2 regions of the Pseudorhodoferax sp. genome follow, and region 1 is predicted to be linked to the other one. Evidence: predicted binding sites of a transcription regulator. Region 1 holds the regulator's gene; the other holds the start of a gene.
The links. Region 1 encodes sigma-54, which starts transcription at its own class of promoters, with help from an activator protein. Its sites were predicted from a motif close to TGGCANGNAANCTGCTTT; they were not measured.
Positions count from the first base shown of each region.

Region 1 (11,460 bases):
CAGGAGGTCAAGATCTCCAAGCGCGCCGGCAGCTACGTGACGCTGCGCGACCTGATCGAATGGACCAGCAAGGACGCGGTGCGCTTCTTCCTGCTCTCGCGCAAGCCCGACACCGAGTACGTGTTCGACGTGGACCTGGCGATCGCCCGCAGCAACGACAACCCGGTGTACTACGTGCAGTACGCGCATGCGCGCATCTGCTCGGTGCTGGCGGCCTGGGGTGGCGACGCGGCCACGCTGGCCGAGGCCGACCTGGCGGCGCTGCAGGGCCCGCAGGCCGAGGCGCTGATGCTGCTGCTGGCGCGCTACCCGGACGTGCTGGCCGGCGCAGCGGCCGAGTTCGCGCCGCACGACGTGACGTTCTACCTGCGCGAGCTGGCCGCCAGCTACCACAGCTACTACGATGCCGAGCGCATCCTGGTCGACGATCCGGCCGTGCGCACCGCGCGCGTGGCGCTGGTGGCCGCCACGGCCCAGGTGCTGCGCAACGGCCTGGCCCTGCTGGGCGTCAGCGCGCCCGAGAAGATGTGAAGCCGAAGCCATGACACAAGCGCAACAACGCAAGCGGGCGCCGGCCGCCCGGTCCGGCGCGGGCAGTCCGCGCGGCACCGCCTGGGGCGGCACCGTGATCGGCTTCATCGGCGGCGTGGTCGTGGGCCTGGTGGCGGCGCTGGCGCTGGCCATCTACGTGACCAAGGTGCCGGTGCCGTTCATGACCGGCAAGGCGCCGTCGTCCCGCACGGCCGACGACGATGCCGAGAGCCGGCGCAACCAGAACTGGGATCCGAACGCCCCGCTGCAAAGCCGCGGTTCCGCGCGGCCGGCACCCGCAGCGCCCACGGCGCCCGTCGCACCTGCCGCCCCCGTGGCCCCCGTCGCGCCGCCGGCCGTCGCGCTGCCGAGCCCGGCGCCCGCCCCGGCCGCACGCCCGGCGCCGGCGCCATCGGCCGATCCGCTCGGCGACCTGGCGCGCGCCCGCTCCCGCGCCGCCGGCCCCACGCCCACCGTGGCGCCGGCCACGGCCGCGCCCGATCCGTTCGACTATTTCGTGCAGGCCGGCGCCTTCCGCAGCCCGGACGACGCCGAGGCGCAGCGCGCCCGCCTCGCCATGCAGGGCCTGGAAGCCCGCGTGACCGAGCGCGAACAGGCCGGCCGCACCGTCTACCGCGTGCGCATGGGTCCGTACCGCTCGCGCGACGAGGCCGAGCGCACCAAGTCCCGGCTGGAAGGCGCGGGCTCCGAAGCCGCGCTGGTGCGCGTGCAGCGCTGAAACTTTTTGCATCCGTCGCCGCTCAGAACCGCCCCAAGGAGTGAAACCAATGAAACGTCGTGAGTTCTCGAAAGCCGGCTTGGCCGCGTCCGCCGCCCTCGGCCTGGTGCAGGCCCCGGCCGTGCTGGCGCAGGGCCGGCCCAAGGCCGGCACCGACTACCTGGTGCTCGAAAAGCCCGCGCCCACCGAAGCGCCCGCGGGCAAGATCGAGGTGGTCGAGTTCTTCTGGTATGCCTGCCCGCACTGCAACCTGTTCGAGCCGCAGCTGGAGGCCTGGGTCAAGCGGCTGCCGCCCGACGTGGCCTTCCGCCGTGCGCCGGTGGCCTTCCGCAGCGATTTCGTGCCGCTGCAGAAGCTTTATTACGCGCTGGAGGCGCTGGGCCAGCTCGACACCCTGCACGCCAAGGCCTTCCACGCGATCCACGTCGAGCGGCAGCGCCTGAACACGGACGACGCGGTGATCGCCTGGGCCGTCAAGCAGGGCCTGGACCAGGCCAAGTTCGTGGAGACCTACAACTCGTTCAACGTGAGCACCAAGGTGCGCAAGGCGACCCAGCTGCAGGACGCCTACAAGCTCGCCGGCGTGCCGGCCCTGGGCGTCCAGGGGCGCTACTACATCGACGGCGAGACGGCCAAGTCCATGGACCGCGCGCTGCAGATCACCGACGTGCTGCTGGCCGACCTGCGCGGCAAACCGCGAACATAAGGCGTGGACCTGCGACTTATTGCACTGCACAATGGGCCCGCTGACGCGGGCCCTGTCGTTTCTGCCACCATGCGTGACCGCTACAATGGCTGAGCAAGAATCGTGCCTTTGATGACCATCCTCCACCGCCCCCTCATCGCCGCCGCCGTCCTCGCGCTGGCCGCCGGCCTGGCCCAGGCCGAACGGGCCGACCGCGACAAGCCCATGAACGTCGAGGCCGACGCCATGCGCTACGACGACCTGAAGCAGGTCAACGTGTTCACCGGCCGCGTGGTCGTGACCAAGGGCACGATCCTGGCGCGCGGCGAGCGCGTGGAAGTCTGGAAGGACGCGCAAGGCTACCAGTTCGGCACGATTACGGCCGCGCCCGGCCAGCGCGCGTTCTACCGGCAAAAGCGCGAAGGGCTGGACGAGTTCATCGAAGGCGAGGGCGAGGTCATCCACTACGACGGCCGGGCCGACAAGGTCACCTTCACGCGCCGCGCCATCATGCGCCGGCTGGCCAAGGACAAGCTGCAGGACGAGGTGACCGGCGACGTGATCGTCTACAACAACGTGACCGAGGTGTTCACGGTCGATGCCGCCCGGCCCGGTGCCAAGGACCCCTCCGGCCGCGTGCGCGCCATGCTGTCGCCGCAGCCCTCGGCCAGCAGCCCGCAGCCGCCGGCCCAGCCGCCCGCCACGCTCAGGCCCAGCACCCGGCTGGGCACGGAGAAGCAGTAGCGTGGCGCCGGCGCAGGACAGCACGATCGCCATCCCCGGCCGCAGCCGGCTGGAGGCCCGCCGGCTGCAGAAGTCCTACGGCAGCCGCAAGGTGGTGCAGGACGTGTCGCTGACCGTGCACGAGGGCGAGGTCGTCGGCCTGCTCGGCCCCAACGGCGCCGGCAAGACCACCTCGTTCTACATGATCGTGGGCCTGGTACGGGCCGACGGCGGGCAGATCAGCATCGACGGCCGGTCGGTCGAGCAGATGCCGATCCACCGGCGCTCGCAGCTTGGCCTGTCCTACCTGCCGCAGGAGGCCTCGATCTTCCGCAAGCTGTCGGTCGAGGACAACGTGCGCGCCGTGCTGGAGCTGCAGCGCGACGCGGCCGGCAAGCCGTTCGGCCGCGCCGAGATCGAGCAGCGCCTGACCGCGCTGCTGCAGGACCTGCGGGTGGACCACCTGCGCGAGGCCTCGGCGCTGGCGCTGTCCGGCGGCGAGCGGCGGCGCGTGGAGATCGCCCGCGCGCTGGCCACGCAGCCGCGCTTCATCCTGCTGGACGAGCCCTTCGCCGGCATCGACCCGATCGCCGTGATCGAGATCCAGCGCATCGTCAGCTTCCTGAAGGGCCGCGGCATCGGCGTGCTGATCACCGACCACAACGTGCGCGAGACGCTGGGCATCTGCGACCACGCCTACATCATCAGCGAGGGCCGGGTGCTGGCCAAGGGCACGCCGGCCGAGATCGTCGACAACGCGGAAGTGCGCCGGGTCTACCTCGGCGAGCACTTCAGGATGTAGCCGGGGCCGCGCCATGAAGCAAAGCCTGTCCCTGCGCGTCTCGCAGCACCTGGCGCTCACGCCGCAGCTGCAGCAATCCATCCGGCTGCTGCAGCTGTCCACGCTGGAGCTGTCCCAGGAGGTCGAGCAGATGCTCGACGAGAACCCGTTCCTCGAACAGGCCATGGACGACCATGCGGGCGAGGATTTCGGCCTGGCGCAGTCCGACGCACCGGTGCGCGACGACGACCGCGAGGCCGAGGTGGCGGCCCAGAGCGGGCTGGATTACGCCAGCGAGGGCCTGGCCGACACCCGTGGCGAGGCCGAATCGCCGCTGACCGGCCAGGCCGACGAGCACGATTGGGACGGCGACGGCACGCACGACCTGGCGCCGGACGACAGCGAATGGGGCGGCGACGCGCCGGCCCGCGGCAACGGCCAGGGCGAGGAGGGCGAGGCCGACGCCACCGAGCTGGCGCGCAGCCAGGAGTCGCTGCAGGACTTCCTGCACCGCCAGGCGCTGGCGCTGCGGCTGTCCGCGGAGGACACGGCGGCGCTGCGCTTCCTGATCGAGTCGCTGAACGAGGACGGCTACCTCGAAGACAGCCTGGAGGAGCTGGCCGCCGGCTTCGCCCCCGAGGACCCGGAGGCGCGCGAGGAGCTGCTGCACCGCTTCACCGTCGCGCTGCGCCTGCTGCAGAACCTGGAGCCGGCCGGCGTCGGCGCGCGCGACCTGGGCGAATGCCTGGCGCTGCAGATCCGGGTGCTGCCGGAGGACGAGGTCGACCCCGCGCTGCGCGGCACCGCGCTGCGCGTGTGCCGCCAGAGCATGGAGCTGCTGGCACGGCGCGACCTCAAGCGCCTGGCCCACCTGTGCGACGACAGCGAGGCCGGCGTCAAGGCCGCGCTGGCGCTGATCACGCGGCTGGAGCCCAAGCCGGGCCGCAAGTTCGTCGACGTCGAGCGCAACGTCATCGTGCCGGACGTGATCGTCACCAAGGTCGGGCGCGGCGCCCAGGCGCGCTTCAAGGTCCAACTCAACCCCGACGTGATGCCGCGCCTGCGCGTGCACGACATCTACGCCAACGCGCTCAAGCAGCACCGCGGCGGCGGCCGGGACGCCTCCGACACCGCCGCGCTGCAGCAGCGGCTGCAGGAGGCGCGCTGGTTCATCAAGAACATCCAGCAGCGCTTCGACACCATCCTGCGCGTGTCCAACGCCATCGTCGAGCGCCAGAAGAACTTCTTCACGCACGGCGCGCTGGCCATGCGCCCGCTGGTGCTGCGCGAGATCGCCGACGAGCTGGGCCTGCACGAGTCCACCATCAGCCGCGTGACCACGGCCAAGTACATGGCCACGCCGTTCGGCACCTTCGAGCTGAAGTACTTCTTCGGCTCCTCGCTGGGCACCGAGACCGGCGGCAATGCCTCCAGCACGGCGGTGCGGGCGCTGATCAAGCAGTTCGTCTCGGCCGAGGACCCGAAGAAGCCGCTGTCGGACAGCCAGCTCTCGGAGATGCTGAAGGAACAGGGCATCGAGTGCGCGCGCCGCACCGTGGCCAAGTACCGCGAGGCGCTGCGCATCGCGCCGACCAACCTGCGCAAGGCGCTCTAGCCGTGCAGCACCTGCGCCTGTTCCTGCCCTGCGCCGCCGGCGTCGAGGCCCTGCTGGCCGACGAGGCCGCACGCATCGCCGGCTGCCCGGTGCAGGCGCGCCGCGCCGGCGTGCGGCTGTCGGCGCCGTGGCGCGACGCCATGCGGCTGAACCTGTACAGCCGGCTGGCCCAGCGCGTGCTGATCGAGCTGGCGCACGGCGGCTACCGCCACGAGCAGGACCTGTACGAGGTCGCCGCCGGCGTCGCCTGGGAAGCCTGGTTCACCCCGCGCCAGAGCTTCAGGATCGAGCTGACCGCGCAGCGCAGCCCCCTGAAAAGCCTGAACTTCGCCGCGCTGCGCATCAAGGACGCGATCGCCGACCGCTTCCGCGACCGCGCCGGCAGCCGGCCCGACGTGGACACGCGCGCCCCGCAGGTGCGCATCCACGCCCACCTGACGACCGACCGGCTGACGCTGTACATCGACAGCTCCGGCGAGCCGCTGTTCAAGCGCGGCTGGCGCGCGGACACCGGCGACGCGCCGCTGAAGGAGACGCTGGCCGCCGCCATGCTGGCGGCCAGCGGCTGGGATGCCCGCACCCCGCTGTACGACCCCTGCTGCGGCAGCGGCACGATCGCCATCGAGGCCGCGCAGATCGCCTGCGGCGTGGCGCCCGGGCTGCGGCGGCGCTTCGGCTTCGAGCGACTGGCGCCGTTCCAGCCGCACGTGTGGCAGGCACTGCGCGAGGAGGCCGAGGCCGCGCGCCACGCCCCCACGGCGCCGGTGTTCGGCAGCGACGTGGCGCACCGCATGGTCGATTTCGCGCAGCGCAACGCCGAGCGCGCCGGCGTGGCCGAGGCCGTGCAACTGCGCGGCGGCGACGCGCTGCAACGCCTGCCGCCGTGCGAGGAGCCCGGCGTGCTGCTGCTGAACCCGCCCTACGGCGAGCGCATCGGCGTCGCCGGCGTCGCCGGCGAGCGCGCCCGCCCGGGCCGCGAGGCCGCGCTGGCCGAGGGCGGTGGCGACTTCTTCGCGCGGCTGGCGGCGCACTGGAAGCACCACTACGCCGGCTGGACCGCCTGGGTGCTGACGCCGGACACCAAGCTGGCCAGCCGCATGCGGCTGAAGGAATCGCGCCGCATCCCGATGTGGAACGGCCCGATCGAGTGCCGGCTGTTCCGCTTCGACATGGTGCAGGGCTCGGCGCGCAGGCCGGCGGCGCCCGCGGCCTGAGCCCCTTCGCTCCCGGCTGCTATCCCGCGGCGCGCACCAGCGCGGCCAGCGCCGCTTCGGCCACCTCGGCGTCCTGCGCGCCGGTGCCCGAGCCGATGCCGATGCCGCCGACCACCTGGCCGTGCAGCACGATCGGCAGCCCGCCCTGCAGGTTGGTGACGCGGCCGTCCGTGGCCAGCGCCAGCCGGGCGTCCAGGCCCTCGGCGAGCTGCCCCGTCGGCACGCGGCCGGAGGCGGCGGTCATGGCCTTGCGGATGGCCGACTCGCGCGAGAGCAGCTTGGCGCCATCCATGCGCAGGTAGGCCAGCAGGTTGCAGCCCTCGTCCACGACGGCGATGCACTGCGGCTGGCCCATGGCGCGCGCCTTGGCCGCGGCGGCCTCGACCAGCAGCGTGGCGCCTTCGTCGGTCAGGCGGATCCGGGAAGCGGTCAGGGGCATGGCGGGAATTCCTCGCAGTGGTAGTTCAAGAAAGGGGCGGCCCAGACTCTCAGGAAAACGCCGGCGCGGCCCGAGTTTTCTCGCCCCCCGCGGGGGGCGGGCTGGGCGCGTTCAAACGGCGCGGATGTTGCCGCCGTCGCAGCGCAGCATGCTGCCGGTGATGTAGGCCGCCGGCACGCTGGCGACGAAGGCGGCCAGCGCGCCGAATTCGGCCGGGTCGCCGTAGCGGCCCAGGGGGATGCCGGCGGTGGAGCGCTGGCGCACCTGCGCGGGCGTAAGCGCCTCGCGCGCCGCGATGGCCTCGTCGGTGCGCTGCACGCGCTCGGTGTCGATGCGGCCCGGCACCAGGATGTTGGCCGTGATGCCGTCGCGGGCGACCTCGGCCGACAGCGTCTTGGACCAGGGCACCAGCGCGGCGCGCAGGCTGTTGGAGATGCCCAGCACCGGCAGCGGCTGCAGCACGCCCGAGGACACCACCGTCAGGATGCGCCCCCAGCCCCGCGCGCGCATGCCGGGCAGCAGCAGGTCGGTGAGCACGATGACCGGCAGCACCATCTCCTCGAAGGCCGTGCGCCAGGCCTGCGGGCCGTGGCCGCTGGCGCCGCCGTAGTCCGGCCCGCCGGTGTTGTTGACGAGGATGTCGATCGGGCCGAAGCGCTGCGCCAGCTGCGCGGCGAAGGCGGCCAGGCCCTCGGTGTCCCCGAGTGCGAGGCCGAAGGCCTCGACCTGCGCCGCGGCGTGGCCCGCGGCCCGGCCCTCGTTGCGCAGCGCCTCGGCCGCCGCGGCCAGCCGGGCCGCCTCGCGGCCGGTGATGGCCACGTGCGCGCCTTCGCGCACCAGCGCGCGGGCGATGCCTTCGCCGATGCCGCGGTTGCCGCCCAGCACCAGGGCGCGTTTGCCTGCCAGTCCGAGGTCCATGGGAACTCCTTGCGTATGGGCTGCGTGGGAAAGTAAGGAAGGAAAGCGTAGGCCGCTACACCGGCGCGGGCAGGTCGGTCACCAGCATGCAGCCGGGCCGGTGGGTGGCGTAGCGCGGCACGCCGGCGCGGCACAGGGCCTCGTGCGCCGTCAGGCCGCAGCCCCAGTACAGCATGGTCTCGCCGGGCAGCGGCGGCAGGGGTTCGCCGAAGTCGGGCCGGCGCAGGTCGCGGATGCCCAGCGCCGCCGGGTCGCCCTGGTGCAGCGGCGCGCCGTGGGCCTGGGGCAGGCGGGCGCCCAGGCGCCGCACGGCGGGGACGTCCGCATCGGCGAAAGGCCGCGCGGACACCACGATGGGCCCGTGGAAGCGCCCGGCGGGCGTGGCGGCGAGCCGGGTGCGGAACAGGCCGCCCTGGATGCCCTGCTCCAGGTGCCGCATGCGCACGCCGGCGGCCGCCAGCGCCGCCTCCTGCGAGAACCAGCAGCCCACCACCACCGCGACGTCGTCGGGCCGCCAGTGGGCGAGCAGGTCCGCGGGCGCGCCGGCGGGTTGGCCGCCGGCCCAGAGCTGGTAGCCGCCGAGGTCGCGCCGCACGTCGATGTCCTCCCCCAGCGCGGGCAGGGCCGGGTCGCCGGGCCGGCCCACGGCCAGCAGCGGCAGCGGCCCGGGATTGCGGCGGCAGAACTCGGCGAACTCCGCCGCCGCCTCGGCCGGCAGCACCACCAGGTTGCCCTGCAGGAAGCCCGGCGCCAGCCCCGAGGTGGTGCCCGCATGGCCCGCGCGCGCGGCCAGGCGCACGGCCCTGGGCGAGGCGCCGGGCCCCGGCCGCGCCGCCGCGCCCGCCGGCGCATCGGCGGCGCGCGTCATGGCGCAGCCCTCAGCGGAATGCCGTGCCGCCCGCGCCGCAGGAAGCGGCCCTGGCCGGGGCGGCCGCGCAGCTCTCCGTCGGCGCAGACCAGCTCGCCGCGCAGCCACACGTGCGTGGGCCAGCCGGTCACGGCCATGCCGGCGTAGGGCGTGTAGTCCACGTTGTGGTGCAGCAGGGCGTTGTCGATCACGGTGCGGCGCTGCGGGTCCCACAGCGCCAGGTCGGCGTCGGCGCCGACGGCGATCTGGCCCTTGCGCGGCAGCAGCCCGTACAGGCGCGCCGGCGCGGTGCAGCACAGCTCGACGAACTCCGCCAGCGTGAGCCGGCCGGCCATGACGCCTTCGGAGAACAGCAGCGGCAGGCGCGTCTCCAGCCCCGGGATGCCGTTGGCGATGAAGCGGAACGAGGCCTTGGGGCCGTACTTGAGCTTGCCGCTCTCGTCGAAGCGGTAGGGCGCGTGGTCGGAGGAGACCAGCGACAGCGCCCCGCTCTGCAGGCCGCGCCAGACGAAGGGCGCGTTCTCGCGCGCGCGCGGCGGCGGGCTGCACATGCACTTGGCGCCGTCCTCGGCGTGCAGGTCCTCGCTGCCGAGGAACAGGTACTGCGGGCAGGTCTCGGCGACGATGGGCAGCCCGCGGGCGCGCGCGCCGGCGATCACCTCGATGGCCTCGCGCCCCGAGACGTGCACGATCAGCAGCGGCGCCTCGGCCAGCTCCGCCAGCGCCACCGCGCGGAAGGTGGCTTCGCGCTCGACCAGCATGGGCCGCGAATCTGCGTGGTAGCGCGGCGCCGTCCGGCCCTGCCGCTCCAGGCGCTCGGTGAGCCACAGGATGCAGTCCAGGTTCTCGGCGTGCACCATGGTCAGCGTGCCGCACTGGCGCGCGGCGTCCAGCACCTCCAGCACCTGCAGGTCCGACAGCCGCAGCGCCTCGTAGGTCAGGTAGATCTTGACCGAGGTGTAGCCTTCGGCGGCCAGCGCGGGCAGCTCCTGCGCCAGCACCTCCTGCGTCGGGTCGGACACGATGAGGTGAAAGCCGTAGTCCACGTGCGAGCGGCCTTCGGCGCGCGCATGGTAGGCCGCCACCGCCGCGCGCAGCGACTGGCCCTTGAACTGCGGCGCGAAGGGGAGGATGGTCGTCGTGCCGCCGAAGGCGGCCGAGCGGCTGCCGCTGGCGAAGTCGTCGGCCATCTGCGCGCCGCGCGCGGCGCTGCCGGGATTGGGCGGCTGGTCGATGTGGCAGTGCGCGTCCACCCCGCCGGGCAGCACCCAGCGCCCCGCCGCGTCGAAGCGCGTGCGCCCGCCCGCGATGCGCTCGGCCAGCGCGGCGATGCGGCCGGCGCGGATGCCGATGTCGCAGCGCGCCAGGCCCTGGCCGACGAAAACCTCGCCGCCATGCAGCACCGTGTCGAAGTCCGCGTCCATGGATTCGGGCGATCTCATCGCGGCAGCCGGCGGTCGGCCGCGGCCGGCACGAAGCGGCCGTCGTAGATGCTGGCCGGCGTGGGCTTGGCGGGCAGCCCGAAGGCGTCCGCCACGGTGTCGATCTGGCCGGCCAGGCGCGCCGCGTCCACCGCGCCCAGGCCGCCGGCGCGCGTGGCGGGGCTGTCGATCTGGTTGCGCAGCAGCCACTGGAGCTTCTCGGCCTCGATGGCCTTGTTGACCAGCGGGTCGCGCTTGGCCAGGGCGTCGATGGCGGCGGCCGGGTCGGCCAGCGCGTCGCGCCAGCCTTGGGCGGTAGCCTGGACGAAGGCCCGCACCACCTCGGGCCGGGTCTCCAGCAGCCTGCGCGAGACCATCAGCGCGTTGCCGTACAGGTCCAGCCCGAAGTCGGCATAGCGCAGGAAGACCACGTCCTCCTGCTTCAGGCCCATGGTCTTGAGGTTGAACCAGACGCTGGAGTCGAAGCCCATGACCGCGTCCACGTCGCCGCGCGCGAGCACGGTCTCCCGCACGCGGATGTCGACGTTCTCGACCGTGACCCTGGATGCGTCCAGCCCGGTGCGTTTGGCGAAGGCGGGGAACATGCGGTAGGCGCCGTCGCTCACCGGGCCGGCGACCTTGCGGCCGGCCAGGTCGGCGGGTTGGGCGATGCCGCTCTTCTTCAGCGCCACCACCGACAGCGGGCTGTTGGCGTAGACCATCAGCACGGCGACCGGCGCCTGCTGCGGGTTGCGCGCCGCGAACTCGATCAGCGAACTGCTGTCGGCGAAGCCGAAGTCGTAGGAGTTGTTGCCCAGCCGGCTCAGCACGTCGCCGGTGCCGTTGGAGGCGTCCAGCGTCACGTCCAGCCCGGCGGCCTTGAAGTAGCCGCGCTGCTGCGCCAGGAACCAGGGGGCGTTCGAGCCGTCGGGCTTGTAGTTGAGCGAGAACTTGACGGCGGTCTGGGCCGAGGCCGCCGCGCCGCCCAGCAGCGCCAGGGCCATGGCGGCCGCGAGACCGAGACGGTGGCCCCAGCGGGGCAGGGAAGCAAGGCGCATGGTGGTTCCGTGGTGGGTGGAGGGGCCGGCGCGCGCCGCACCGGCGCACACCTGGCCTGCACCACGCAATGCGCGGGCCGTGCCTGCGGCGATACTCCGGGAAATCAACCGCTTGGGGCCGCATTGCGCGCAATCGATGCGCTCAATTGCGCGGATGGCGCGCTGCGTGCACCATGCCGGCTCCACCGAACGCCCCAGCCTGGCCCCTGCCCGCCCCCGCCCCATGATGCGTGGACCCACCCCCGACGACGACGCCGTGTACCGCCAGCTCCACGCGGCCATCGTCGACCAGCGGCTGCCCGCCGGCAGCCGCCTGACCGAAACGGCGCTGGCCGAGCTGCTGTCGGCCTCGCGCCGCCACGTGGACAAGGCGCTGTGGCGCCTGGTGCAGGAAAAGCTGGTGCGCATGCGCCGCAACGCCGGCGCCTGGGTGGCGGCGCCCAGCCTGCAGGAGGCGCGCGAGATCTA
Region 1 is NZ_JASGJZ010000001.1:1,597,457-1,608,916, forward strand. It holds gene argS (arginine--tRNA ligase) at 1-531, shown strand, start outside; gene QM782_RS07460 (SPOR domain-containing protein) at 542-1,270, shown strand; gene QM782_RS07465 (thiol:disulfide interchange protein DsbA/DsbL) at 1,320-1,976, shown strand; gene lptA (lipopolysaccharide transport periplasmic protein LptA) at 2,088-2,699, shown strand; gene lptB (LPS export ABC transporter ATP-binding protein) at 2,701-3,480, shown strand; gene QM782_RS07480 (RNA polymerase factor sigma-54) at 3,494-5,074, shown strand; gene QM782_RS07485 (THUMP domain-containing class I SAM-dependent RNA methyltransferase) at 5,077-6,288, shown strand; gene QM782_RS07490 (GlcG/HbpS family heme-binding protein) at 6,308-6,727, opposite strand; gene QM782_RS07495 (SDR family oxidoreductase) at 6,839-7,645, opposite strand; gene QM782_RS07500 (D-glutamate cyclase family protein) at 7,701-8,513, opposite strand; gene hydA (dihydropyrimidinase) at 8,510-9,955, opposite strand; gene QM782_RS07510 (ABC transporter substrate-binding protein) at 9,952-10,992, opposite strand; gene QM782_RS07515 (GntR family transcriptional regulator) at 11,216-11,460, shown strand, end outside.

Region 2 (11,460 bases), 390 kb from region 1:
CGCCGCGGCACGAAGCCGACGCCGCGCACGAAGCCGGCGCTCATGGCCCAGAACAGCGCCAGGGCCAGCCGGTGGTCGGCCTGCCCCTGGGCGTCGGCCAGCAGCGGCGGGTAGAGCGTGCCGGCCAGCATGATCGACACGGCCAGCGCCAGGCTGGGCAGGTGCACGCGCGCCGATGCGCGCGGCGCGGAGGCCGGGGCTGCCGTCTCAGCGCTCCACGGCGCCGGCGCGCCAGCCGCGGGGCATGGAACCGGGCCGCCAGCCGCGGTCCGAACGGCCGCGGAGCAGGATCGGCCAGCGGATGCCGCGGGCCGGCTTGGCCGGAGCGCAGGCGTGCCTTGCAGGCCGCAGCGGCTCCGGAGGAGCTGCCTCGTCGGGTCGTCCGGGTCCGCGCAGGCAGGCGTGGGGCCGCGGCCCTCCGTCTCCTGGAGGGGGGCGCAGCGTGCAGACTGGGGGTGTCTCATCTCAAGACGCGCCGTCGATGCGGGACTGCTCGTGCTCGCCCCACAGCGCGTTCATCACGGCCAGCAGCACGGCGAAGCCGATGCCGAGCATCCAGGCGAAATACCACATGCGGTTCTCCTTTTCGTTCGGTGTCAGTAGGCGGTATGGCGGTTGGCGCGGATGTGCTCGACCGTGACCTTGCCGCGCATCACGCGGTACGCCCAGCCCGTGTAGAGGACGATCAGCGGCATGAACAGCAGCGTGGCCCAGAACATCAGGCCCAGCGTCAGGTGGCTGGACACGCTGTCCCACACCGTCAGGCTGGCCGCCGGCATGCTGGACGAGGGCAGCACGAACGGGAACATCGCCGCGCCGGCCGTGCCGATCACCCCGGCCATCGCCAGCGCCGAGGCGATGAAGGCCGCCAGCGTGCGGCGCGCCGCCGCCAGCGCAGCGGCCAGCAGTGCGCCGGCGATCCCGAGCAGCGGCAGCAGCCACAGCGCGGGCACGGCGCGGTAGTTGGCCCACCAGGCGTCGGCGCTGCGCACCACGGTCTTGGCCAGCGGATCGGGCAGCGCGGCGGGGTCGATCGGCGAATTGATCGCGAAGCCTTCGATGCCGCCCCAGCGCAGCCACGCGCCGGCGCTGGCGAAGGCCGCCACCATCAGCAGCGCGGCGCCCACCGCGGCCCGGACGGCGCGGGCCTGGATCGGGCCCACGGTGCGGTGCGCCAGGTAGGTGCCGCCGTGCATCGTGACCATGCTGCTCGCCACCACGCCGGCCAGCAGCGCGAACGGGTTCAGCAACTGCCAGAACGTCCCGGTGTAGGTGGACACCAGGAAGCGGTCGAACTGGAAGGGCACGCCCTGCAGCAGGTTGCCGAAGGCCACGCCGAAGATCAGCGGCGGCACGGTGCCGCCGACGAACAGGCCCCAGTCCCAGCCGTTGCGCCAGGCGGCGGCGTGGATCTTGCTGCGGTAGTCGAAGCCCACCGGCCGCAGGAACAGCGCCCACAGCACGGCCAGCATGGCCCAGTAGAAGCCGCTGAAGGCCGTGGCGTAGACCAGCGGCCAGGCCGCGAAGATCGCGCCGCCGCCGGTGATGAACCAGACTTGGTTGCCGTCCCAGTGCGGGCCGACGGTGTTGATGACCACGCGGCGCTCGTCGTCGCCGCGGCCGACGAACGGCAGCAGCGTGGCGACGCCCATGTCGTGGCCGTCCATGATGGCGAAGCCGATCAGCAGCACGCCGACGAGCAGCCACCAGATGAGCTTGAGGGTGGGGTAGTCGATCATGGTGGAGGTTCCCGTCGGTTCAGGCGTGGGCGGCTTCGAACTGGTAGCGGCCGGTGCCCAGGCTGCCCGGGCCCTGGCGCGCGAACTTGACCATCAGCCACATCTCCACGGCCAGCAGCGCGGTGTAGAAGCCGACGAAGCCGGCTAGCGAGCCGTACAGGCTCTCCACGCTGAGCGTGGACACGCTCAGGTGCGTCGGCAGCACGCCGTAGATGGTCCAGGGCTGGCGGCCGTACTCGGCGACGAGCCAGCCCAGCTCGCAGGCGATCCACGGCGCCGGCAGCATCCACAGCGCCCAGCGCAGCAGCCAGCGCGGCGTGGGCCGGCGCGTCTTCAGCGTGCTCCAGAACGCCAGGCCGAACAGCGCCAGCATCGCGAAGCCCAGGCCGACCATGAGGCGGAAGCTCCAGAACATCGGCGCCACGCGCGGCACGGTGTCGTGCATGGCGCGGTCGATCATCTCGGGCGTGGCCTGGCGCACGTCGGCCGTGTACTTCTTCAGCAGGAGGCCGAAGCCCAGGTCGTGCCGGGTGCGCTCCAGCGTCTCGCGGGCGGCCGCGTCGTCGCGGTGCTCGCGCAGCGTCTCCAGCGCGGCGACGGCGGCGATGCCGTTGACGATGCGCTCACGGTTCCTGGCCTTGATCTCGCGGATGCCCGGGATCTCCCGCGTGACCGAGCGCGTGCCGATCAGGCCCATCACGTAGGGGATCTCCACCGCCCAGCGGTTCCTCTGCCCGGCCTCGTCGATGCCGGCGATCAGGTTGAAGCTGGCCGGCGCGGGCTCGGTCTCCCACATCGCCTCCATCGCCGCGAGCTTGGTCTGCTGCGCCTCGCCCACGGTGTAGCCGCTCTCGTCGCCCAGCACGATGACCGAGCACACGCTGGCCAGGCCGAAGGCCGCGGCCACGCGGAAGCTGCGCCGGGCGAAGGCGACGTCTCGGCCGCGCAGCAGGTACCAGGCCGAGATGGACAGCACGAACATCGCGCCCGTCACGTAGCCGGCCGACACCGTGTGCACGAACTTGGCCTGCGCGTCGGGGTTGAAGACCACGGCCCAGAAGTCCGTCATCTCCATGCGCATGGTCTGCCACGAGAACTCGGCGCCCACCGGGTTCTGCATCCAGCCGTTGGCGATCAGGATCCACAGCGCCGACAGGTTGGTGCCCACGGCCATCAGCACCGTCACCAGCAGGTGCTGCGGGCGCGACAGGCGGTCCCAGCCGAAGAAGAACAGGCCGATGAAGGTCGATTCGAGGAAGAAGGCCATCAGCCCCTCGATCGCCAGCGGCGCGCCGAAGATGTCGCCCACGTAGTGCGAGTAGTAGGCCCAGTTGGTGCCGAACTGGAATTCCAGCGTGATGCCGGTGGTCACGCCCAGCGCGAAGTTGATGCCGAACAGCTTGCCCCAGAAGCGCGTCATGTCCTTCCAGACCACCTGGCCGGTCATCACGTAGACCGTCTCCATGATGACCAGCAGCCAGACCATGCCCAGCGTCAGCGGGACGAACAGGAAGTGGTACATCGCCGTGGCGGCGAACTGCAGCCGCGACAGGTCGACGAGTTGCTCGGAAATCATCGGGAAGCTTTCGGGAGGGGCGCCGCGGCATGCCGGGCGGCGGCCTCGGCATCGACGGCCACGCGGGCGTCGCGGACGAAGAACCACCACAGCGCGACCAGCATGAGGAGCTTGATCAGCACCGCGGCGGCCAGGTGGTGGAGCAGGTGACGGTCGGTCATGCCATGACATGCATCAAGTTGCGTGCCAGCGGGGTTTTTATGAAAAACCGTTCTGCATCAACGAATTGCGCGTGGCGCATGGCGCAGTCCCTGCCAGGGGTGACGAAATGGCAGGCGTGAATGGCATGCCATGGCAGTTCCATGGCACAGTGTCGCCCGCCATGCCGACCGCCCCCGACGCCGCCCCGCCCGAACTGGCCGCCTACCTGGAGGGGCTGCCCGAACCGCACATCCTGTTCGACCGGCGCTACCGCATCCTGGCCGCCAACGCCGCCTACCGCGCCCGGTTCAGCCCGGGCGCCTCGGTGCTCGGGCGCACCTGCCACGACGTGTCGCACGGCTTCGCCGTGCCGTGCGACCGCGCCGGCGAAAGCTGCCCGCTGGCGCGCTCGCTCACCAGCGGGCAGCGCGAGCGCGTGCTGCACCTGCACCACACGCCGCAGGGCGAGGCCTATGTGGACATCGAGCTGGTGCCGCTGCGCGACGCCACCGGTACGCCAGCCTTCTTCGTCGAGAAGATGGCGCCGCTGGGCGTGGCCCAGGGCCAGGCCTCGGCGCGCGGCCTGATCGGCCGCGCGCCGGCGTTCCGGGAGATGCTGGCGCTGATCGCGCGGGTGGGGCCCTCGCAGGCCAGCGTGCTGCTGCTGGGCGAGTCCGGCTCCGGCAAGGAGCTGGCCGCCCGGGCGATCCACGAGGCCAGCCCGCGCGCGGCCCGGCCGCTGGTGGTGGCGGACTGCGCCAGCCTGCCCGAGACCTTGTTCGAGAGCGAGCTGTTCGGCCACGAGCGCGGCGCCTTCACCGGCGCCCAGGCCGCGCGGCCGGGGCTGGTGGAGGCGGCCAGCGGCGGCACCCTGTTCCTGGACGAGGTCGGCGACATCCCGCTGCCCATGCAGGTCAAGCTGCTGCGCCTGCTGGAGAGCGGCACCTACCGCCGCGTGGGCAGCACCGAACTGCGCCATGCCGACCTGCGCGTGGTGTCGGCCACGCACCGCGACCTGCCGGCCATGGTGGCCGGCGGCCGCTTTCGCGAGGACCTGTACTACCGGCTCGGCGGCTTTCCGATCCGGCTGCCGCCGCTGCGGGCGCGGCCCGGCGACATCCCGCTGCTGGCGGCCTCGCTGCTGGCGCGCCTGGCGCCGCGGCGGCGCCTGCAGATGGCGCCGGCCGCGCTGGCCGCGCTGGCGGCCCATCCGTTCCCGGGCAACGTGCGCGAACTGCGCAACGTGCTGGAGCGCGCTGCCTTGCTGACCGATGGCGACACCGTGACGGCCGAGGTGGTGGCGCGCGCGCTGGCGATCGGCGCGGCGCCGGCCGGCCAGCCCGCGGCGCCGGCCGCGCGGCGCGGCGGCACCGCGCGCGAAGCCCAGCGCGCGGCGCTCGCGGCGGCGCTGGCCAGCCATGCAGGCGACCGGGCGTCGCTGGCGCGCGCGCTGGGCATCAGCCTGCGCACGCTGTACCGGCGGCTGGCGGAACTGGACGGCCTGCAGGCGCCGTGACCGGGGCCAATGCCCCGCCGCCGGCACCGGCCGGCCGCGCGCCGCCAGAATCGGCATCCGGTCGTGCCATGCACGCCGCCGCACAGAAAGGGATGCCGACATGGCAACACCGTCCCCGCAGTCCGCCGCCATCCTGGCCATGCTCCGGGAAGGCCGCTTCACCTGCGAGCAGATCGCCCAGGCGCTGGGTATTTCCGTCAACGTGGTGTACGGCGTGAACTCGCACTACCGGCGCGGCCGCTACACGGAGAAGCCGAAGCGCCCGGCCGGCACCGGCACGGGCAGGACGGTGCGGACGGACCGGGGCTGGACCTATCTGCTGGTGTCCCGCTGCGGCGTCGTCTACATCGGCGCGACGACCAACCTGCGGAACCGGTTCCGGTCGCACAATGCCGCCACCAACACCGGGTGGACGCGCGGGCGCAGATGGCACCTGCTGGGCGCCGTCCGCTTCGCGTCGCGGGCCGAAGCCTTCGACCTGGAGAGCCGGCTCAAGCGGTCGGGCAAGGCGCGCGGGCAATGGCTGGAACAGTGCCTGGCACGGGCGGCGCGGCTGGAACGGCGCTTCGGCCTCGGGCCGGCGTGGCTGCGCGGGCTGGCCGAGCGGGCCGGATCGCTGCAGCGCCACGCACGCTGACCCGGCACGACAGCCTGCCCCGGGAAGCGCCCGTCATGCCGCCGGGCGGCCCCTCCCGACGCAGGGCGGCGAGAAGCCCGATACATTGCGCGCCGTTCGATCGATCCTTCGTTGTCCACTTCCCCGCCTCCGTCCCATGCTGCGCTACCACACCATTCCCGTCACCGCGTTCCAGCAGAATTGCTCGCTGCTGTGGGACGACCCCACGCGGCAGGCCGCCGTCATCGATCCCGGCGGCGACCTGGACCGGCTGCTGGCCGAGGTCCGGCGCCGCGACCTGACGCTCGAACAGATCTGGCTCACGCACGCCCACATCGACCATGCCGGCGGCGCCGGCGAACTGGCCGAGCGGCTGGGCCTGCCCATCGTCGGCCCGCATCCGGACGACCAGTTCTGGATCGACGGCCTGCCGCAGCAGAGCGCGATGTTCGGCTTTCCGCCGGCCAAGCCGTTCACGCCCACGCGCTGGCTGCACGACGGCGACACCGTCACGCTGGGCAGCCACGTGCTGCAGGTGCGGCACTGCCCCGGCCATACGCCGGGGCACGTGGTCTTCCACGCGCCCGCACTGCAGCGCGCCTTCGTCGGCGACGTGCTGTTCGCCGGCTCGATCGGGCGCACGGACTTCCCGCTGGGCGACCACGACCAGCTGGTCCGCAGCATCGTCGAGCGGCTGTGGCCGATGGGCGACGAGACGGTGTTCGTCCCGGGCCACGGGCCCGAGGGCACCCTCGGGCGCGAGCGGCGCAGCAATCCCTACGTGGGCGGGACGTGACGGGCGGCCCGGTGCGCGGCGGTTGCTTCAGCCCTGCATCGGGATCGTGACCGGCCCGTCGTTGACCAGGTGCACCTGCATGTCGGCGCCGAAGCGGCCGGTGGCCACCACCGGGTGCAATGCGCGCGCCCGGTCCACGAAGTAGTCGTACAGCCGGCGGCCGTCTTCCGGCGCGGCCGCGCCCGAGAAGCCCGGCCGGTTGCCGCCGCGGGTGTCGGCCGCCAGCGTGAACTGGCTCACCAGCAGCAGGCCGCCGCCGGTGTCCTGCACGCTGAGGTTCATCTTGCCGGCCGCGTCGGCGAAGATGCGCAGCTTCAGCACCTTGGCCAGCAGCCGGTCGGCCTGTTCCTCGGCGTCGCCGCGTTCGGCGCAGACCAGCACCAGCAGGCCCGGGCCGATGGCGCCGACGGTCTGGCCGGCGATGTCCACGCGCGCCTCGCGCACGCGCTGCAGCAGCAGTTTCATCGGTGCTCCAGCCGCCGGTCCTGCGGGTAGTCGATGCGGTAGCCGGCCGTGAAGCGCTGGCTCTGGCCGGCGGCCAGCTCGGTGCGCCACAGCACCAGGCCGGGCCGGCGTTGCCATTCCAGCTCGGCCGGCGGCGGCGCGAACTCGGTCTGCACGCGCACCTGCGCGTCGACCGCGACGGGCGCGGCCTCCAGCACCTGCAGCGCGACCGGGCCGTCGTGGCGGTTCTCGATGGTCCAGGCGCGCTGCACGCGGCGCTCTGCGCGGCCGCCGAACACGCCGGTGCTGCCCTGCGTGTCGCGTTCCGGCTCGGCCTGCACGCGCACGCGCTCGTCCACGCCGAAGGACAGGCTGGCCTGCGCCTGCTGCGGCGGCGTCCAGCGCGTGCTGCCGACGAAGGCGCCGTCCCGGACCAGCTGCAGCGGCCCGGCCGGCCAGATGCCGGGCGGCGGCGCGAACTCGGCGACCAGCCAGGCCGCGGCCTCGGTCTGCGGGGCGGTGCGCACGGCCAGCGTGGCCTGTTCCTCGTGCTGGCCCAGCGTGACGGCCACGCGCTGGCCGTCCGAGGGCACGTCGATCGGCTGGGGCACGCGGAATTCGGTGGCGAAGGCCTGTTCGTCCACCTGGACCTCGAACGCCGGCTCGGCCGCCTCGGGGGCGCCGGCCGCGTCCGCGCGCTCCAGCATGGCCGCGGGCGCCGGCGCGGCCAGCCGGCGCAGTTCGGCGCCGGCCTGCGGCGGTGCCGCCAGGCCGACGCGCCAGGGCGCCGGCTCGCGTCCGCCGGCGGCGCGCAGCGGCTGCCCGGTGGACAGCACCAGCCGCACGCCGCGCCAGTCCTCGCCGCTGGACTGGGCGACCAGCGCCTGGCGCTCCAGCCGCAGCCGGCGCGTGGCGGTGTCGAGCTGGGCGCGGTAGGCGGGCGTCCAGCCCGGGCCGCGCAGCTGGTAGCGCAACGTCAGCTCGGCATCGCGCGCGGCGGCCAGCGTGACGGTGACGCGCGCGACCCGGCCGCTGCGGCCCTGGGCGCGCTGGCGCTCGGCCAGCAGCGGGGCGAGTTCGCGGTCGAGTTCGGCCTGGGCGCGCGCGAGCTGGTGCTGGCGCGCCAGCGCGTCCTGGCCGGTGCGGCGCACGGCCTCGGCCACGCCGGCCACGGCCCGGGCGTCGGCGGCGCGGGCCTCGCCGCCGCCCAGGCCCTTCAGGTAGCCGGTGACCAGGTCCAGCGCCGCATGCTCGGCCTGCAGCGCGGCCTTGCGGTCCTCCAGGTCGCGGATGCGCGCGTCCAGCGGCGCATCGCGGCAGGCCGGCACGGCGGCGCGGTCCTCGGTCAGCACGGCCGTCTCGCCCAGCTGCACGCCGGCGCCGGCCGAGACCTGCAGGCTCTGCGCGTCCAGCGCCGCGGGCAGGCAGTCCAGGCGCAGCTGCCGGCTGCCGGCCGGCACGCGCGCGACGCGCTGCACGGTGGCGCTGCCGGGATACAGCGTGACCTCGGCGATGCGCGAGGGGATCGGGTCCGCCGCCGCGGCCGGCAGCGCGGCCAGCACGGCCGACGCGGCCAGGGGAACGAGGAGGGGCGTGCGCATGGCCGGGCATGCTACCCGGCGCGCCGCCGGCCGGGCCGCTGGCCAGGCCGGCCGGCCCGGCGCGGCGTCTTGCAATCCGGCTTCGCCGCCCCCACCATGGCGCGGATCACCGCATCCGGGAGCACCATGGAATTCAAGGACTACTACAGTGCCCTGGGCGTGCCGAAGACGGCCACGGACGACGAGATCCGCAAGTCCTACCGCAAGCTCGCCCGCAAGTACCACCCCGACGTCAGCAAGGAAGCCGACGCCGAGCAGCGCATGCGCGAGGTCAACGAGGCCTACGACGTGCTGCGCGACAAGGAAAAGCGCGCCGCCTACGACGCGCTGGCCGAGCGCGTGGCCAGCGGCCGCCATGCCGGCGGCGCCGACGCGCACGGCTTCCAGCCGCCGCCGGGCTGGGACCAGGGCTTCGACTTCCAGCGCAGCCATGGCGGCCCGGCCGACGAGGCCGACTTCAGCGAGTTCTTCTCGTCCCTGTTCGGCGCCGCCCAGCGCCGCCAGGCGCAGCAGCGCCAGGCCCGTGCGCGCGGCGAGGACCAGCACGCCGCCATCGAGATCGACGTGCCGACCGCGCTGCGCGGCGGCGAGCGCATGCTGCAGCTGCGCGCGCTGGAGCTGGACGGCGAGGGCCATCCGCAGGTCGTGCAGCGCACGCTGCAGGTGCGCATCCCGGCCGGCGTGCGGCCCGGGCAGTTCATCCGCCTGGCGGGGCAGGGCCTGCCAGGGCACGGCGGCGAGCCGGCCGGCGACCTGTTCCTGGAGGTGCGCATCGCACCCGACGCGCGCTGGCGCGTGGACGGCAACGACCTGACGATGAAGCTGCCGGTCACGCCCAGCGAGGCCATGCTCGGCGCCCAGGTGCGCGTGCCGCTGCCGGGCGGCGAGGTGGTCGACGTGGGCGTGCCGCCCAACTCGCGCCCGGGCCGCCGGCTGCGGCTGAAGGAGCGCGGCCTGGGCAGCAGGCAGCCCGGCCACCTGTACCTGGAGCTGGAGATCGCGCTGCCGCCGGCCGACACCGACGCCGCCCGCGCGGCCTACGAGGCCCTGGCCAGGGCCAGCAGCGGCTTCGACCCGCGCCGCACCCTTGGAGCCTGAGACATGAACATCCGCCAGACGACCGTGACCATCGCGCACTGCACGCCCGTGGACGAGTTGCACCCGCTGCCGGCCAGCGCGCTTGCGCGCGCCGTGGGCGACCGCGTGGAATGGGTGTTCGAGCTGGTCGAGGCCGGCCTGATCGCGCCGGCCGAGCCGGCCGCGCCGCGCGAGCAGTGGGTGTTCCACGGCGAGGCGCTGGGCTGCGCGCTGCAGGCGCGCCGGCTGCAGCGCGACTTCGGCGTCGGCGTGGACGCCGCGGCGCTGATCATCGACCTGCAGCGCGAGGTGCGACGGCTGCGCGCGCTGCTGAACGGGCACTGAATGTCGGCGCGCGACGCTTGGCCTCTTGCCGCGCCGGTGCGCCTGTTCCACTTCAGCGACGATCCCGGTATCGGCTGTTTCGTCCCGCGGCCCGTGCGTGTGCCGTCTGCGCGGCCGCCGGGCAGGGAGTGGCTCAACGGTCCGCTGGTCTGGGCCATCGATGAAGCGCACCAGCGGCTGTACCTGTTCCCGCGCGACTGCCCGCGCATCGTGGTCTGGTCGACCGCAGCGACCGTCGCCGCGGACCGGCAGCGCTGGCTGGGTCGCCTGGCGCCAGGCCTGAGCGCCGTCGCCTATGTCGAACAGGCGTGGATGCCGCGCATCGCCGCTGCAGCGCTGACCCGCTACGAACTGCCGCCCGCTGGCTTTCGCAGCCTCGGCGACGCTGGCATGCACGTGTCGGCGCAGGCGGTACGGCCGCTGCGCGCCGAAGCGCTCACGGACCTGCGTGCAGCCCTGCACGCATCGGGAACGGAGTTGCGGCCGGTCGCCGCGCTGGCGCCGCTGCGGCCGGTGTGGAACAGCTCGCTGCATGCGAGCGGCATCCGTCTGCGCCACGCGGCCGGCTGGGCGTAGGGTGCGTCAGTGCGGGCGCACGCGGCGCGCGATGTCCGCCGCGATCCGCGCCACCGGCCGCATGGTCGTGAGCTTGGGCAAGGGCAGGTCGCGGTAGAGCGCGAAAGCGGTCGCGGATGACCTGCTCCTCGCGTTCGGCCGTGCGCGCGAAGGGCCGGCCGAGCTGGCGGCGCACAGTTTCGGCGACGCAGGCGGCCAGGGCCAGTGACGGCAGCAGCACGAAGGACGACGGGTTGGCCAGCAGCGCCTGCCGCAGGGCCGCATAGCGCGGGTGGACGTCGCTCCGGTGGCCATGAAGCCGGACGACAGCGCGATCACCGCCGGCCCTGCAGCCCGCGCCACGCACGCGGCGTAGATGGCGACATTGGCCGCCGCGTAGGCGTCGTACCCATGGCGTGCGATCACGGCGTGGATGCAGCCTTCGGCCACGATGAAGCGTGCATCGAGGTCGATGAAAGGCAGGCCGAGCCGCGTGGCCGCGGCGGCGCCGGCGCTGCTTTTGCCGGCGCCGCCCGGACCGACCAGGCAGATGTGCGGGCCGCTGCGCATGCGCTGGACGGTGCGGATGGCGGTAGGCGCGAATGTCGGTGTCAGACCGCCCGCCCCGCCAGCGCCACCGCGAACACCAGCGTGCCCAGCGCCAGGTTCACGCCGACCAGGCGGCGCACCGTGGCCAGCCGCGCGCCCGCCGCCGGCCACTGCGACTGCGCCACGGCCGCGCGCAGCGCCGGGAACGCGCGGCCGCGGACGAAGCCGTAGACCAGCGTCATGGCCAGCGCCAGCGCGAACATGGCGTGGATGCGCCAGTGCGTCCCGCGAAAGCCGCCCAGGGCGGCGAACAGCGCCAGCCCGCTGGCCCACAGCAGTGCCATTGCCACGTCCACGCCGCGCAGGAAGCGCGCCAGCGCCGCGGCCATGAAGGCCAGCCGCTGCGGCGGCTCCAGCACGCTGGCGGCGGCCGGCCGCACGCACAGGTGCATCGCGGCCATGCCGCCGACCCAGAAGGCCGCGCCGGCGACGTGCAGGAACAGCA
Region 2 is NZ_JASGJZ010000001.1:1,205,771-1,217,230, reverse strand. It holds gene QM782_RS05800 (cyd operon YbgE family protein) at 1-167, opposite strand, end outside; gene cydX (cytochrome bd-I oxidase subunit CydX) at 466-573, opposite strand; gene cydB (cytochrome d ubiquinol oxidase subunit II) at 597-1,739, opposite strand; gene QM782_RS05785 (cytochrome ubiquinol oxidase subunit I) at 1,759-3,315, opposite strand; gene cydP (cytochrome oxidase putative small subunit CydP) at 3,312-3,476, opposite strand; gene QM782_RS05775 (sigma-54 interaction domain-containing protein) at 3,638-4,972, shown strand; gene QM782_RS05770 (GIY-YIG nuclease family protein) at 5,073-5,609, shown strand; gene QM782_RS05765 (MBL fold metallo-hydrolase) at 5,746-6,384, shown strand; gene dtd (D-aminoacyl-tRNA deacylase) at 6,412-6,849, opposite strand; gene QM782_RS05755 (DUF4139 domain-containing protein) at 6,846-8,429, opposite strand; gene QM782_RS05750 (DnaJ C-terminal domain-containing protein) at 8,556-9,527, shown strand; gene QM782_RS05745 (chaperone modulator CbpM) at 9,531-9,851, shown strand; gene QM782_RS05740 (DUF6886 family protein) at 9,852-10,427, shown strand; gene QM782_RS05735 (shikimate kinase) at 10,434-10,976, opposite strand; gene QM782_RS05730 (CopD family protein) at 11,018-11,460, opposite strand, start outside.
Region 2: a site for sigma-54 is predicted at 3,487-3,504, ahead of cydP (cytochrome oxidase putative small subunit CydP). Genes of this name have one in related genera too.